DNA from 2 places in the Holtiella tumoricola genome. Region 1 is predicted to be linked to the other one. Evidence: a T-box and tRNA genes for the amino acid it is inferred to sense, from the RefSeq annotation. Region 1 holds a T-box; the other holds one or more tRNA genes.
What was found. A T-box is a leader RNA that pairs with one kind of tRNA and senses whether it is charged. The one in region 1 lies ahead of gltX (glutamate--tRNA ligase), so its partner is inferred to be a tRNA-Glu.
Positions count from the first base shown of each region.

Region 1 (9,037 bases):
ATAAGTAATAGTAATAGAAGATAATAATGAAATAGCTAATTTAATCCATAAATAAGGCATAAAATGATTGATTGCAATAGGAATACATAATAGATAAGTATGAAGTATATAAATCGGCAATGTATTACTTCCAATTTTGCTAAAGAAGGTTGGCTTTGATGGCATTGTATTTGCAAGTACAAATACAAAAGAAAAACCAATAATATAAAGTAATAGACGACTAATAACTCCTAACCATAGAGGTACGGTATAAGATTCAAATGCATCACTACCATATAGAAATTCTATAGGAAATACTTTTGAATAACATATAAAAATTGCAAAAGATAAAGCAAGCAAAGTTATTGCAAAAGAGAAGAAGCGTGAAGGTCTCTTAAGTCTAAATAGCTTATCTTCTGTTGTTTTATAACCCACAAAGAAAAATGGGAAAAATACAAGTGTGCGGGATAAAGATAAAATACCATTAAACTCACTAAATAGGCCAGCACCTAAACCAACAACAAAGCTAATTGGTAAAATATATTTAATTTTAACTAGATCTTTTAAAAAAAGTCTCCAGAAGAACATACTCATTAAATACCAAAGTGCCCAACCAGGAGTTATAAATGAAAATTGGTTGATATCCCAAGTTGCAAGTGCTGCGATTAAATTCCAAATAATATTAAATAAAATAAATGGCATTAAGAAACTTTTAAAGGCTGTAGAACGTGCTTTATCTAGATTTTTTGAGAAATAGCCAGAAACAAATACAAAAGCGGGCATATGAAAGAGATAGATAAATGCATATAAAACTTGAGTAATGAAATATTCATCTTTAAAGAGTTCTAATGAATGTCCAAATACCACTAAAAATATAAGAAGTCCTTTTAAATTATCTAAGAGATAAACTCTCTCTGGATTAATAGATGTATTTTTCATTTAGCCTAAACTCCTTTTAAGCCATTCTTTAGCAATAAGCATATGACCTTCAGGTGTAGGGTGTACACCATCTACTGTAAAGTAATAGGCATCATGCTCAGGTGTAAGAGATGAAGTAAAAATTTCTTGTAGAGGAAGATAAAGTGTATTGTATTCTTTAGCTAACTTTTCTACTATTTGAATCTTAGGATTTAAATCTTCAAACCAAGTAAGTTGTGATTCAGTATGGGGGAGTAGAAAAGGCGAAAGTAGAATAATACGTAAATCAGGATTTTTATCTAAACTTGTATCTAATAGATAACGGTAATGTTCTTCAAATTTTTCAGGAGAGGTAGTAAGGTTAAAATCATAACGTCTCCAGGTATCATTAATTCCTGCAAGCAGTGAAAGAATATTTTTTTCAATACGTAAAGTATCTAGGCGCCATCTAAGTTTAAGGTCTATTGTACGATTCCCATAAATACCTTTATTAATACAAGTAATATGTAAATCTTGATGGTGAGTTTGTAAATAATGATAAATTAAATTTACATAACCTTGACCTAAATCTGAACGTTTTAGTTTGTTACGGCTACAATCGGTAATACTATCACCTTGAAATAAAATAATATCGTTTTCCTTTATGAATGCCATAGTTAATCTCCCTAGTCAGTATCTATTTAATTTTATTATAGGAAATAATTTAGTAATTGAATAGTCTTAAAATAATGAGCCTTTACAACAAAACCAATGATAGTTATAATGAACATATATTATATAGATAAGGCAAATAAAGAGAAAAGTATAAATAAGGAAGTATCAGAGACTTAGGGAGGGTGTGAACCTAGGATGGAATTATTTAGAAAGAAGCTCTTTAGCTATAAGCTGAAAATCTCAGACTTGAGGAGTAAGCTTATGGGGTAATTCCCTTAAAGATTAAGAGGTGGGTTAACCAAGGTGTTAACCAACTTAGGTGGTAACGCGGAAGGTGTCTTTCGTCCTAAGAAGATTAGGATGGAGGGCTTTTTTTATGCCTAAATACAGGATGAATCAATTTATAAATAACAAACATTAAAAAATGAAAGGAAGAAAAAAATGAGCTTAAATCAATTAGCAGACCTAATTTTCCCTGATATTCAAAAAACACCAGAAGACTACATTAATGCTTATCCAAAAAGAAATTTACCAGAAGGTGCACGTGTAACAAGATATGCACCAAGCCCAACAGGTTTCCAACACATTGGGGGTGTATTTGCTGCACTAGTTGCAGAAAGAACAGCTGTTCAAAGCGGTGGAGTATTTTATCTTCGTATTGAAGATACAGACCAAAAAAGAGAAGTAGAGGGTGCTATTTCTGATACTATACGTACAATGAATAAATATGGTATGAACTTTACAGAAGGTATGACAGGTGATGATACATCAATTGGTGAATATGGCCCATACAAACAAAGTGAAAGAGCTGAAATTTATAAAACTTTTGCGAAAGATCTTATTAAAAAAGGATTAGCATACCCATGTTTTGCAACACCAGAAGAACTAGAAGCACTTCGTGAAAAACAAACAGCTGAAAAAGTAACTCCAGGTTATTATGGTGAGTACGCAACATATAGAAATTTATCTCCAGAAGAAGCAATAGAAAAAATCAAAGCGGGTGAACAATATATTATTCGTCTTAAATCACCAGGGAACCCAGAAAAAAGAGTTGAATTCCATGATTTAATTAAGGGAGATACATCATTCCCAGAAAACAATCAAGATATTGTTATTATTAAAGGGGATGGACTTCCAACATATCATTTTGCCCATGCTATTGATGATGCTTTAATGCATACAACACATGTTACACGTGGAGAAGAATGGTTATCATCACTTCCAATTCACGTACAACTTTTTGAAGTACTTGGTTTTGAGAGACCAGAATATGGTCATATTCCAACAATCATGAAAATGGATGGAGACTCAAGACGTAAACTTTCTAAAAGAAAAGATGCAGAAAGTGCTGTAAGTTATTATGATGAAGAAGGTTATCCAACAGTATGTGTTATTGAATACCTTCTTAATATTATCAACTCCACATATGAAGAGTGGAGAGCAGAAAATCCAACTTTAGATTACCATGAGTTCCAAGTTTCATTAGATAAGATGAGTAAGAGTGGTGCATTATTTGATATTGTTAAATTAAATGATGTAAGCAAAGATGTTATTGCAAGAATGCCAGGAGAAAAAGTATATGAACTTTATACTGGATGGGCAAAAGAACACGATCAAGAAATGTATGAGCTTGTGACATCAAATGAAGCTATGTCAAAAGCTATCTTTAGTATTGATAAAGATGGACCAAAACCAAGAAAAGATTTTGCGAAGTGGATGGATGTTAAAGAAAAAATCACATACTTCTTTGATAACTACTTCTATGCTGAAACAGCAGAACAAGTAGAACTTCCAAAAGGTATGACTATTGATACTGCTAAAGAAATTATTGCAGCTTATAAAGATGCTTATAAACACAATGAAGAAAGTCAAGAATCATGGTTTGAAACACTTAAAAACTTTGCGCTTGAATTAGGCTATTGTGCAAATCGTAAAGAATATAAAGCTAATCCAGAGTCATACAAAGGTATGATATCTGATGTAGCAGGTGCAGTAAGAGCTGCTATTACACACAGAAGCAATACACCAGACCTTTACACAATTATGCAAATTTTAGGTGAGGAAAAAGTTCAAGAGAGATTTGAAAAGTTTCTTACTCTTTAATAAAAATTAAGATATAAAAAAGGTAGAACTAAGTAAAATTTAGTTCTACCTTTTTTATATGATGTAATAAAGAATAGTAGCTAATTAAAAAGCAAAGATGGAATTTCTAATAATGAAAAATGATCAGCTAAAGCTTCAGAAATATATGCAACATTTTCTTCTAGCCATTTTAAAGTCAGGGTTGACCAGTTAATATAATACTTTAAGTCTTTTTGAACGATGCTATCAGATGTATAATAAGTTGCAAAACAGTCATTAAGAGCTAAATAATACAAAAATAGATAAGGCATCATTTGAATGTCGTAAATATTTAAAGTACTAAATTGAAGGTAATCCTCTATATAATCAATGAGGTTAGAGATATCTAGACATCCAGATTGACACTTAGGATCAGCATAGGCATAGGAGCGAATTAATTCCCAACAAACAGGGTGTGTGCAACAAGATGTAAAATCTATCACAGCATTAATCTGAGATTCACCACATAGGATTTGTCTAATAGAATAGTCGCCATGAGTATTTTTATAAGTAAAAGAAGTAAAAGAAAGATCAAGTGTTTGTAACTTAGATAATAAATTTATACGATATTCAATTTCTTTGACATAAGTGTAATCTTGAGCATATTGAGCCAGTCTTATAGAATTTTGATATGAGGCAATAGAGCTGGGGATAGTATGAATTTCAAAGTAGTGAGGACCTATGCCACTAGGAAGTATGGAGATAGATTCAAGCGCTTTATGAATTTTAGCAAGTAAAGAAGCACTACTATGCAAAAACCAAGTAGGTGCAGTATGGAGAAGGAGAACTTTTCCCTTAATAAAAGTTTGTAAATGAAAGACATGACCTAAAAAATGTATAATATATTCATTAGTCATAGTTTTTATAAATGTAGAAACAGGAATATCAGCTTCTAATAAACAGTTATTAATAATAGGTTCTAAATAAGGATGATGTATGAAGTCTAAATTAACATCTTTTAAAAGATATTCACCAGTAGAAGTAACAATATGAAAGCACTCACAAGATGTTCTATCAAGAATGGGAATAATAGATTGAACAGTACCAATGTTATAGTGCTCTTCAATAAGGTTAACTAAATCTTGAGATGTAAGAGAATTTTGATCCATAATAAGAACCCCTTTTTAATAATTAATTTAAATATTACTATTCTATACTCTAGAATAAATTATATCACTAAAAATTTGAAATAGAATGTAAAAATCAAATACAATAATAGAAAGATTTATAAATTATTAATTTCCAGGGAAATACAGGAGGGATTCAATGTATATTGTGAGTGCGTGTTTAGCAGGTATTAAATGTAGATATGATGGTAAAGAGAATACTAGTGAAAAGATATTAAAGTTAGTTGAACAAGGTAAAGCCATGGTGGTATGCCCAGAAGTATTAGGAGGATTAGATATTCCAAGAAAACCTTGTGAGATTAGAAGAGACGAAAATGGATTAGAGTATGTAATTAATATAGAAGAGAAAGATTGTACAGAAGCATTTAGATTAGGGGCACAAAAGACCTTAGAAATTGCAAAAATAGTAGGGGCAGAGGTTGCTATATTAAAAGCAAAAAGTCCGTCATGTGGATGTGGAAAAATATATGATGGTAATTTTAATGGTGTTCTTATTCAGGGAGATGGTTTAACTGCAAAGCTATTAAAAGAAAATAATATTACGGTATATACAGAGGAAGATATAAAGATACAGGTATAAAGACATAGTGTACGGGCTGCTTTTCATACTATTTAAGGTGATAGTATAACAAGGAGGAAGTAAGGTGGAAAACGAAAAAAATAGAGTTAATCAACTTACTACAGAAGTAGCTACTCCGGTCAGTAATGATCAAGCATCACTTACAACAGGCAAAAAGGTAGGTTATACTCTTTTTGCAGATTCCTATTTGAATGAAAAGTTAGCACATTTTAACAGAGAACGTATACCAGAGAGAGTTGTACATGCCAAGGGAATGGGTGCACATGGATATTTTGAAGTCACAAACGACTTATCAAGGTATACAATGGCAAAGTTTTTAAATAAAGTAGGGAAACGTACACCTATGTTTGCAAGGTTTTCTACTGTTGGAGGAGAAAAGGGTTCAGCAGATACAGCTAGGGATCCTAGAGGATTTGCGTTGAAGTTTTATACAGAGGATGGAAACTATGATTTAGTAGGAAATAATACACCAGTATTCTTTGTAAGAGACGCAATTAAGTTTCCTGATTTTATTCATACTCAAAAGAGAAATCCTCAGACAAATTTAAAAGATGCAAATATGTTTTGGGATTTTCTTTCTTTAACGCCTGAATCCTTACATCAGGTGATGAGATTATTTTCTAATTTAGGAACACCAAAAAGTCCAAGATTTATGGATGGATTCGGAAGTCATACATTTATGTGGTATAACGAAGATAAAGAATATGTATGGGTAAAATATCACTTTAAGACAGATCAAGGAATACAAAATTTTACAGGGGCAGAAGCAGAACAGATGGCAGGTTTAGATCCTGATTATTCAACTAAGGATTTATTTAATGCAATAGAAAGAGGCGAATATCCTTCTTGGAGTGTCTATGTACAAATTATGACACCAGAAGAAGCTGCTAACTATCCAGTTAATCCATTTGATGTAACGAGAACTTGGTATGAGAAGGATCATCCACTCATTCCTTTAGGTAAAATGGTACTTAATCGCAATCCTATTAACTTTTTTGAAGAAGTAGAGGAAGCAGCATTTTGTCCTCAAGCTTTTGTGCCAGGTATATGGGCTTCACCGGATAAACTTCTTCAAGGCAGGTTATTAGCTTATCAAGACGCGCAAAGATATAGATTAGGCGTTAATAATAGGCAAATTCCAGTTAATCAGCCAAAGTATTCTACAATCTATACAACTCAAAGAGATGGATTTATGCAGGTAAATGGAAATATGGGTAATGCGCCTAATTATTATCCAACTACATTTGCAAATGTAAAGGTAGCTCCCGAAGATGCACAACCACCTATTCCAGTTAATGGTGTTATTGAAAGACATACAATAGAAACAGATGAAGGTGATTTTATACAACCAGGAGAGTTCTATAGAGATTATCTAGATGAAGATGGCAAGAGTCATTTAATTTATAATGTGTTTAATAGTCTTAAAAATGCAGATCAAAGCATTCAATATAGGCAGACAGCATTATTTTATAAATGTGATAAGGTGTTAGGTGAGTTAATTGGACAGTTTTTAGGACTAGATGAAGATAAGGTTATTCAACTAGCGAATATGTCACAAGAAGAGCGTGTTAAGAAAACAATGCCACAACCAATACCATATACAACTAAATAAAAACTATAATAGAGGAATCTGTCTTAACACAAATTCCTCTATTATATGTTGAATACCTTTAAAATAAAATTTAAAAAGATATGATATAATTATAAATAATAAATACCATTAGATGAGAGGGATGGAGCAAATGGCATCAGCTATCAAGACAAATGTAATTAGAATATTAGATAAAGAGAAGATTCCTTATACTTGTAGTACTTATGAAGTAAAAGATGGGAAAATCGATGGTGTAGCTGTAGCACATAAGATTGGTATAGATGAAGAGACTGTTTTTAAAACACTTTTAGTACAAGGTAAATCTAAAACATGTTATGTATGTGTAATTCCTGTTGCTAAAGAATTAGATTTTAAAAAGATTAGTACCTTAACAGGAGAAAAAAATATAGATATGTTACCAGTTAATGAGCTTCAAAAGACTACAGGATATATAAGAGGAGGATGTTCTCCTATTGGAATGAAAAAAGCACTTAAAACATATATAGATAAAACAGCAATGAATCTAGAGGAAATAACATTTAGTGCAGGTAAAATTGGGGTTCAAGTAACACTTAAGCCAGAGCATCTAAAAACATTAATACAAGTAGAATTTGAAGCATTAACACATTAAAAAAAATTTAATAAGCTATGCATAAAAAAATAAAGCTAGGACAAACTACTATTGTAAAACCAATCATGAATGTAGGAGGAAAGTACAATGAAAAGTTCTACTAACCAAAGCATTCACAATTCTGAGGCTTTAGCAGATAATTCTGCAGGAGATGAGCCACCAGAGAGATAACCCTTCTATTTAAATTACCTAAAGTAAATTTAGGTAGAAGGCAGGTTTTATAATCCAAAAGAAGCTTACTTAACCATTACTTAGGTATGGATTTAGGTAAGCTTTTTTTTATGTGTAAAAATATTTAGAAGAGAATTGACTTTAATAGCACATAAGTGTATTATGTGTATATATTATATATATACAGTTATAAACAGTTATAAACAGTTTGGCTTGATAAGAAGATTAAAAATTAGGAAGAGGATATTAGATGGATATTATTATTAGCAATCAGAGCATTGTACCACTCTACTCGCAAATTATGGAACAGATAAAACAACTTATTATTACTGGTGTGTTGAATCAAGGGGAGATGATACCATCTATAAGAGGTCTAGCAAAAGAATTAAAGGTAAGTATTATTACAGTTAAGCGTGCATATGAAGAGTTAGAAGCAGATGGATTTATAGAAACATTGCCGGGAAAAGGGACTTTTGTTGCAATAGTCAACTTGGAAATATTAAGAGAAGCAAAAATAAGTGAAATAGAAGAAAAACTTAGTGAGGTTATTGAAAGTGCAAAAAATATAGGACTGTCAAAGAAAGAATTAAAAGAGCGTATTGATCTGATGTATGAGGAGGAAATGTAATGAATGTAATAGAAATAGAAGGTCTAAAAAAACAACTTGGTAACTTTACTTTAGATATTCCTAACCTAGTTATAAAAGAAGGATATATTACAGGATTTATTGGTCAAAATGGGGCAGGTAAGACTACTACATTAAGGCTGATTATGGGACTTTTGATACCGGATAAAGGAGAAATTAAAGTATTTGGCCAATCTAGTAGTCAAAAAGGAGAGGCTATACGTAATCAAATAGGATATGTAGGTGAACCTACTGGATATTTTAGTGAAGCGACTGTAGAACAAACTAGAAAAATGATTGCACCTTTTTATACATCTTGGGACAATGATTTATTTAATAAATATATAAATTTATTTGCTCTAGATAGGAGCAAGAAGATTAAAGAGTTATCACAAGGACAAGGTAAGCAGTTTGCATTAATTATGGCATTAGCCCATAGACCAAAACTTATTCTTTTAGATGAGCCTACAGCGAATCTTGATCCTGTTGTAAGACATCAAATTTTAGATCTATTAATGGAGCATATGCAACATGAAGAAGTATCAACATTCTATTCAACTCATATTACAAGTGATTTAGATAAGGCAAGTGATTACATTATTATGTTACAAAAGGGCAAAGTGGTTATGTATGAAGATAA
Region 1 covers NZ_JAQIFT010000027.1:2,825-11,861, forward strand. The annotation lists gene PBV87_RS06310 (acyltransferase family protein) at 1-918, opposite strand, end outside; gene PBV87_RS06315 (SGNH/GDSL hydrolase family protein) at 919-1,551, opposite strand; T-box leader at 1,678-1,903, shown strand; gene gltX (glutamate--tRNA ligase) at 1,993-3,654, shown strand; gene PBV87_RS06325 (phosphotransferase) at 3,735-4,781, opposite strand; gene PBV87_RS06330 (2-thiouracil desulfurase family protein) at 4,939-5,379, shown strand; gene PBV87_RS06335 (catalase) at 5,444-6,991, shown strand; gene ybaK (Cys-tRNA(Pro) deacylase) at 7,122-7,601, shown strand; gene PBV87_RS06345 (GntR family transcriptional regulator) at 8,023-8,400, shown strand; gene PBV87_RS06350 (ABC transporter ATP-binding protein) at 8,400-9,037, shown strand, end outside.

Region 2 (9,037 bases), on a different contig from region 1:
ATTTCTGCTTGTTTCTCAGTTTTTAATGGCAAGAAGAGAAGATGGAAAAGCATTACATGATTTAATTGCAGGAACAAGAGTTATTCGTGTATAAGAAATAGAAGATAAATAGGAGAGTAGAATATGAAAAAAATCTTTGCTATAGGTGAAGCATTAATTGATTTTATCCCAAACCAAAAAGGGTGTGCACTAAAAGAAGTAGTAAGTTTTGAACGTGTAGCAGGGGGAGCACCAGCTAATGTATGTGCAGCAATTTCTAAGTTAGGTGGAGAAGCTAAATTTATTTCTCAATTAGGTAAAGATGCCTTTGGAGACTATATTATAGAGGTATTAGAAGAAGCAGGTGTAGGATGTGAGTATGTTCTAAGAACAAATAAAGCAGGCACAGGACTTGCATTTGTATCCTTAAAAGAAGATGGTAATAGAGATTTTTCTTTCTACCGTAATCCAAGTGCGGATATGTTATTAGAAGCAAATGAGATTAAAGAAGAATGGTTTGAAGAGTGCTATGGTTTACATTTTTGTTCAGTAGATTTAGTGGAATCACCAATGAAATCAGCTCATAAAAAAGCTATTAACAGTGTATTAGCACATGGTGGAATTATAAGTTTTGATCCTAATGTACGTTTACCATTATGGGAATCAGAAGAGGCGTGCCGACAAGCAATATTAGAATTTTTACCCTATGCTCATATTATTAAAGTTTCAGACGAGGAACTTGAATTTATTACGGGATTTGACAAAATAGAAGATGCACTTCCTGACTTATTTAAGGGAAATAGAGAAATCATAATTTATACAAAAGGTGGAGATGGTGCTGAAATTTATACAAGAAACAAGAAAGCACATGTCCCAGGAAATAAATTGAATGTAGTAGATACGACAGGAGCAGGTGATTCTTTTATTGGTGCATTTTTATTTATGTTACTTAATAATCAAGTAGATCAAGGAGCACTAGGAACACTTAATGAAGAAGAACTAGTAGACTACTTAAGTTTTGCAAATGATTATGCAGGATACAGTACATTAGGAAAAGGTGCTATTGGATCGTATGCAACATTAGAAGAAATTATAAAGTTTAGAGCAAAAAAATAATATTATAAATGAAAAGGCTATTTAATTAGTAAATTCTAATTAGATAGCCTTTTTCATAATTCATTATTGAGCAGTTGATAAAGCCATATTAACAGCTTCAAATACAGCTGAACTTGAGTTAGAAGCACCTGTTACAGCGTCAATACCTTCTGTAGATTGGCTGTAGATAATGCTTGGAATTAAATCATTTTGAATAGACATAAAGATTGTAGATGTTTCATGATGTTCAAGTACTTCAATTGTATCAATGAAACCATCTTTTACAGTAACTTCGACTGAAATTTTGCCATTATTTCCTGTTGCTTCACCTTGGTATGTACCATCTTTATATTGAGGTTTAGCTTCTTCATTAATTTTTGGTTGGTCAGCTTTATCTGTTTCAGTAGAAGTAGTAGCAGCACCGATAAAGTTATTATCAGACTTAGCAAGTGCAGCAGCATTTGTACCAGCTTCACGACCAAATACGATAATATCAGCTAAAGCATTTCCACCTAAACGTTCAGCACCATGTACACCACCAGTTACTTCACCAGCAGCAAATAGGCCATTTATTGGATTACCTTCTTTATTAATAACTTGTGCATCAGTGTTAATTTTGATACCGCCCATTGTATGATGAACACCAGGAGCCATAGGAATAGCATAGTAAGGTGCTTTAGTGAAAGGAATTTCCATGCCTGCACTACGATTAAATGCAGAATCTGTACCACTTTCTACAGCTTTATTCCATGTATCAATGGTTGTTTTAAGTGTAGTACCATCCATGTTAAGTGCACTAGCAAGTGCTTCAGGTGTTTCACCTTCTACTGTTAGGCCTTGAGCTACATATTTTTCAATAGCTTTTAAGCTTTCACGAACAGTTTGATCAAAGACTAAGTAAGCAGAACCACCCTCTTGTTCTAAGATAGCAGCAGATACTTTGTCACGAGTGGACATTTCATCTGTGAAACGCTCACCTTTGGCATTTACAAGGATAGCTCCGTTACCACGAACAGCTTCAGTAATAAGTGCTGCAGTTTCTGTATGTACTGTTGGATGAATCTGAATTTGCTCAATATCTGTTAAGTCTGCACCAAGTGCTTCAGCAAGAATAATACCATCACCAGTTGCACCAGGTTGATTTGTTGAAATAAAACCATCTAATTGTGGTTGGTATTGTGTATAAAGTTCTGGGTTGTTACCAAAACCACCAGAAGCAATAATAACTGCATCTGCTTTAATTGTATAATTTACTTTTTCTCCGTTTACAGTTTCAATTGCTTTAATCCCTGTTACTTTATCGTTTTCATAAATAACTTCTGTAGTTTCTGTATTAAGCATTGTTGTAATGTTACGGCTGGTTGTATTTTGGAAAAGTACATTAACTAAGTGGTCACCAACAGGAGCACCACCAGTAGGCCTATGAGCACGCTTAAATGATGCACCACCTAAAGAACCTACATCAGAAAGGTCTGCACCTAAATCTGTAAGCCATGCTATAGCTGGAGCTGCATTTTCTGTCATAAACTTAACAAGTTCAGGGTCATTAAGTTCTTCTCCACCTTTCATTGTATCAGCGAAGTGAACTTCTACTGTATCTTCAATACCAGCTTCTTTTTGGAAAGCTGTACCAGCAGCATTAATACCACCAGTTGCACGAGCAGTATTTCCTCCTACGAATGGCATTTTCTCAACAATAATAACATTTGCGCCTGCATCATGGGCTTCAATAGCAGCGCTTAATCCGCCACCACCAGCACCAATTACAATAACATCTGTTTCAAGGATATTTTCCTCAGATGATTCAGTTGTCTCAGTTTTGATTTCAGTTTGTGTGCCAGAAGGTGCATTTGCACATCCAGCTAATAGGGATACTGATAAACCTAAGCAAGCTACTAGTGATAAAAGTTTTTTTATCTTCATGTTGTCTCTCCCTTTAATAAAAATTTAACAATAAAAGTATAACATAAGTTATTTATAGATAAAATAGGATTACATAAAATGGCAAAAGTAAAAATAATTAGGTATTAGTTTAAAAATATAGAAGAAAAGGTATGGAGTACTTATAAAAGTCTTAAAATAATTTTATTAATAATTTTATAAAAAATAATAAAAAATATTGATTTTATTTATAGGTAGGATTATAATAAGTAAAGAAGTTAAGCATGGCCCATTGGTCAAGAGGTCAAGACGTCACCCTCTCACGGTGAAATCATGGGTTCAATTCCCGTATGGGTCATAACAAAAAGGAGATTATGAGTGATATCACTCATAATCTCCTTTTTGCTATATCAATAGATATTTTTTTAGTAATCTTAATAAATAGGAAATCTATTATTAATATTATAGGATAAAAATAAAGAATTAAATATTTTTGAATAAAAAATACAGAAATTATATGTATAAAAGTATATTTATATAATACTGTAATTAAATTCATATCCCTTTTAGAGGGAAGTTTTTGGCAATACTCACGATTTCATTACCCAAATCAAATTGTAACTAGATTTTTTTACTAGAAAATGACATAATAGAGTTGAAAAAATATGAGGAGGGCATACTATGGATTTTAAACAAGGGTACAATAGATGGCTTACAGAAGAAAAAGTGGAAGCAGGTTTAAAAGCTGAATTAGAGCAACTAACTGATGAAAAGGAAATAGAAGATAGATTTTATAAAAATCTTGAATTTGGTACAGGCGGTTTACGTGGTAAAATTGCTGCAGGTAGCAACCGTATGAACGTACATACAGTAGGAAAAGCAACTCAAGGATTAGCTACATATTTATTAAAACATAAAAAGCAACCAAGTATAGCAATTGCCTACGATTCAAGAAATATGAGTAAGGAATTTGCAGATACAGCAGCTAGTGTACTTGCTGCGAATGGGGTGAAAGTATTTCTTTATCCATCATTAAGACCAACACCAATGCTTTCATACACTGTAAGACATTTAGAAACTGATGCAGGTATCGTTATTACAGCATCTCATAATCCTAAAATTTATAATGGATATAAAGTATATGGTAATGATGGTGGACAAATCACAGATGAAGTAGCAAAAGAAATTTTAAACTTTATTGATGAAACAGATGTATTTGATGGTGTACATACAATGTGCTTAAAAGAAGCAGAAGAAAAAGGTTTACTCGAATACATAACAGAAGAAGTAGATAAAGCTTATTACAATAAGGTAGCAACTTTATGCATCCGTAAAGACCTTATTAAAGAAAAAGCTTCAGGGCTTAAAATCATTTATACACCAATACATGGTAGTGGTAATATTCCAGTACGTACAATGCTTAAAAAATTAGGCTATGAACAAGTAGATGTTGTAAAAGAACAAGAATTACCAGATGGTAACTTCCCAACAGCACCATACCCAAATCCAGAAGATAAAGCAGTATTTGAACTTGCTATTGAAATGGCAAAACAAACAGAGCCAGATTTAATTTTTGGTACTGATCCAGACTGTGACCGTATTGGGGTTGTAGTAAAAGAAAGTGCAACAAGCTATAAAGTATTAACAGGAAACCAAGTAGGTATTCTTTTAAGCGATTACATCTTAAATGCACGTCGTGAGATGGGGCTTTTAAGTGAACAAGATACTATTGTTAAAACAATTGTAACTTCAGATATGGTAAAACCTATTGCTGCTCATTATGGAACACAAGTTATGGACGTTTTAACAGGCTTTAAATATATTGGGGAAAAGATTAAAGAGTTTGGAGAAACAGGTGCAAATAATTTTGTATTTGGATATGAAGAAAGCTATGGTTATTTATCAGGTGAGTTTGTACGTGATAAAGATGCTGTTATTGCTTCTGTTCTTATTGCAGAGATGGCACTTTACTATAAAGAGCAAGGCAAAAATCTTTACGAAGCGCTTGAAGACTTATTCCAACAATATGGTTACTATAGAGAAGACCTCATTTCAGTAGAAATGGAAGGAAAAGATGGACAAGAAAAAATAGCTGCTATCTTAAGTGCACTTCGTGACAATACACCAGTAGATGTAAATGGTGTGAAAATAGCAACTGTAGAAGATTATAAACTTTCTACAAGATATAACTGCTTAGAAGGAACACAAGAAACAATTTATTTACCAACTTCGAATGTTATGAAATTTATTTTAGAAGATGGTAACTGGTTTGTTGTAAGACCTTCAGGAACAGAACCAAAAATGAAAATTTACCTTTCAATCATTGGTAAAGATTTAGAAGATGCAAATGTAGTACTTAATAATTTCAAAAAACAAGTTTTAGCAGTTATAGGTGTAAATTAAATAAAAATAAAGGACTAGGGAAATCATTAAAGTGAGGAACCTAGTTCTCTTTTTTTATAAGGAACCAATAGGACAATTTTATAAATTATTGATGGCAATGCTGTGACAAAATAAGGAGGAAAAAGAATGAGATATGTTATTGTATGTGAAGTAGGAGGGGAAGGGGGGAGATTTAATAATCAACTTCGAAAAGAAGTATATGAAAAGTTAGGAGCAAAATCATCTACCTTACCAGCTCATTTTACTATTAAGGCACCTTTTGAATATGATGGCATTCCAAATGATTTAGATATGAAGCTGGAACAATTTTGTAAGCATGAAAAGGCAGCACCATTTAGATTAGAAGGATATAATCACTTTGATGATCGTGTTATTTATATGGATGTAGTCATGTCTAAAGAGGGAAAAGCATTACATGATAGGTTAATTGATACACTAGAAGAGTTACCTTATCTAACATTTGATAAAAAGGATGGTAAGGATAAGGTCTTTCATGTAACAGTTTCATCTAAGAAAATTCAACCTATTTACTCTAAGTTATGGGATTATGTTCATCAATACCCTTGCCAATTTGAATGTAGTTTTGATAACATAACTTTATATAAATGGGAAGAACATAAATGGGTAGTTCATAAAGCCTATCATATATCAAAATAGAAGAGAGAAAAGAAAAGGTTATTACAGGGATTTAGATTATATTTTCTGTAATAGCCTTTTCTTATTTTAATTATTAGAAAAATATTAGATATAAGTTGACTTATGATATTATACATCATATAATATTGAAGAATTAATAATATAAGACGGTTTATAGGGACTAAAGAGGAGGTAGTATTTGTGGCAATTCCATTAAGTGGTAGTTTGCTAGATGCTTGTGTATTAGCTGTAGTACGTAAAGGGGACGTATATGGTTATAGACTCACACAAGAGGTAAGAGAAGCATTAGAAATATCAGAGTCAACATTATATCCAGTACTTAGAAGGTTACAAAAAGAAGGATGTTTATGCACATATGATGAACCTTATCAAGGGCGAAATAGAAGGTATTATCAAATAACAGAATTAGGGCATGCAAAGTACGATGCCTTTTTAGAAGAATGGACAATGTACAAAGATAAAGTAGATAGGGTATTGATGGGAGGAAATAATAATGAATAAAGAAGAATTTCTAAGAATCCTAGAACAAAATTTATATAAGTTACCATTGGAAGAACGCGAATCAGCAATGCAATATTATGAAGAATACTTAGAAGAAGCTGGTGTAGAGCATGAGCAAGAAGCTATAGCTGCATTAGGGAACCCAGCTCAAATAGCTAAACAATTGCTGGCTGATTTCGTAGTAAAAGAAGCAGAAGTAAAATCCATGAAACCAAAACAAAGTTTTCAAGCGCTTTGGATTGTTATAGTAGCATTATTTGCTAGCCCAATTGCATTTCCACTTGCAATAGCAATTGCAGCAGTAGGATTTGCAGCAGTTGTAACAATGATTGCTTTAATTTTTTCAGGGTGTTTAGTAGCAATTGTAATGTTAGGAACATCTTTGATTTGTGGCGTAGTAGGAATTGGGGCATTATTTGTTCAGCCAGCAACAGGTGCAGTTTTTCTTGGCGCAGCATGTACACTTCTTGGTATAGGCATATTATCAGGTGTACTTATGTATGTAGTAGTAGGTAAAGGTATACCTATGATTATAAGAGGAATTAGTAACTTATGCAGTAAAGCGAAAAGGAGGAATGCGGTATGTTAAAAAAGTCAACACTTATTGTATTAGCAGTATGCCTTATTGTTGGAGGAATAGGGATAAGTGTAGCAGGCCTTGCATTAGGGGGGAAAAGCTCACTTTATTCTGATGATACAGGGATACATTTTAGAGGATGGAACGAAGAGGTAGGATATAGAAGTGATAGAAATGATTTAGAGGTTATTCGTACACAAGCTTTTAATGGAGATGTTAAAAGTGTGGAGCGTTTTAGTAAGATAGATGTAACAAGTGGAACAGTAGCTATTAATATTCAAGAAGGTAATGACTACGCTATTCGTATGAATGTAGGTTCAAAGGTAGAGCTTAATTATGGGGTAAGAGGTGATACACTTTATATTGAACAAGAAGGCGACAAGATGAAGTGGGGTTTATTTGGTAATCATTCAATGTCTGAATATAGTGGGGAAATTGTGATTACGATACCAAGTGGAACAAAGTTAGAAAAGACAACTGTTATGTTAGGTGTAGGAGAAGGGAACTTTAAAAATATTACAACAGAAAAGTTCAATCTTATAGCGGGTGTAGCAAGTACTAATATTGAAGGCCTTAATACAGCATATGCTTCTATAGAAGGTGGTGTTGGGGAGGTTAATTTAGAAGGAAGTAATCTTGGAGAAGCTAAAATTACAATGGGTGTTGGAAGTGTAAGAATAGAGACTGCTCTTGAAAGTGATATGGAAATAGAAGGCGGACTAGGTGACTTAGAGATTATATTAGAGGGTAGAGAAGAAGATTATAACTACCAAATTTCAAGAGGTGCTGGAGAAATTGAAATTAATGACCAGCATTATAATGGTTTAGGTGATGTGAATATCCTTAATAGAAGTGACCAAACAATAGATATTAAAGCTGGTATTGGAAGTATTAAAATTGCAACAAGATAGAGTAACCAAGGAGCTAATGCAAAAATGACTGCAATGGCTCCTTAGTTGTTTGTAGTAGAAAGGAAGAAGAGAATATGAGTTTTTTAATAGGACTATGTATAGTGACAGTATTAATAGGGATAGCTGTATTATACGGATTAGTTAAACTAAAAAGCGCTAATAAGTTAATATTTTATTTAGTATTAGGTGGACTAGCAATCATTGTTATATTGGGTTTATACAATGGATTAGTGATAAGAAAATATCAAGTATCTACACATAAATTCAAGTTAGAACAACCTATAAAAATAGCCTTATTAACGGATCTGCATAGTTATAACTATGGGAAGGAACAAGAAAAGTTATTAGAGAAACTTAATGAACAAGAGCCTGACCTTATTTTACTAAGTGGGGATATTGTAGATGATGAAGAGCCTATTACGGGTGTTACTTATCTTTTAGAAGGATTACAAAATACAGTACCTATTTATTATGTAACAGGAAATCATGAATACTGGACAGGAGAAATAGAACAGATTAAAACTTTTCTAGAAAGTTATGGTGTAATTGTATTAGAAGAAGACTATAGAGTAGAAATGATAAAAGGGATGCCTATTATAATAGCAGGTATAAGTGATCCAGATAAATGGCGTGGGCTATATAGTGAAACTGGATTTGAATTAGCCTATGTGGAGTTAGAAGAAAAAGTAGTAAAAGAGCGAGGCTACAAGATACTTCTTAGCCATCGTCCAGAATTTGTTGACCTTTATAGTAGAGGAGAATATGACTTAGTCGTTTCAGGACATGCCCATGGTGGCCAAGTAAGAGTACCAGGACTTATTAATGGTTTATATGCGCCAGGTCAAGGGGGATTTCCTAAATATGCAGGAGGAAGTTATAAACTGCTAAATGGGTCCAACTTAATTGTAAGTAGAGGGCTTTCTATTAATAGAAGATTACCACGTATTTTTAACCCACCAGAGCTTGTGATGGTAGAGATAAATGGAACTAGATAAAATGTAAGAATAATAATAAAAATATATAAAATTTAGAC
Region 2 covers NZ_JAQIFT010000010.1:126,360-135,396, reverse strand. The annotation lists gene PBV87_RS02080 (RDD family protein) at 1-94, shown strand, start outside; gene PBV87_RS02075 (carbohydrate kinase family protein) at 124-1,095, shown strand; gene PBV87_RS02070 (flavocytochrome c) at 1,159-2,997, opposite strand; tRNA gene PBV87_RS02065 (tRNA-Glu) at 3,242-3,313, shown strand; gene PBV87_RS02060 (phospho-sugar mutase) at 3,637-5,358, shown strand; gene PBV87_RS02055 (2'-5' RNA ligase family protein) at 5,485-6,015, shown strand; gene PBV87_RS02050 (PadR family transcriptional regulator) at 6,196-6,516, shown strand; gene PBV87_RS02045 (DUF1700 domain-containing protein) at 6,509-7,105, shown strand; gene PBV87_RS02040 (DUF4097 family beta strand repeat-containing protein) at 7,099-8,004, shown strand; gene PBV87_RS02035 (metallophosphoesterase) at 8,079-8,999, shown strand.
Region 2: it has a tRNA-Glu gene. The T-box ahead of gltX (glutamate--tRNA ligase) is inferred to sense a tRNA for this amino acid. The anticodon was not compared.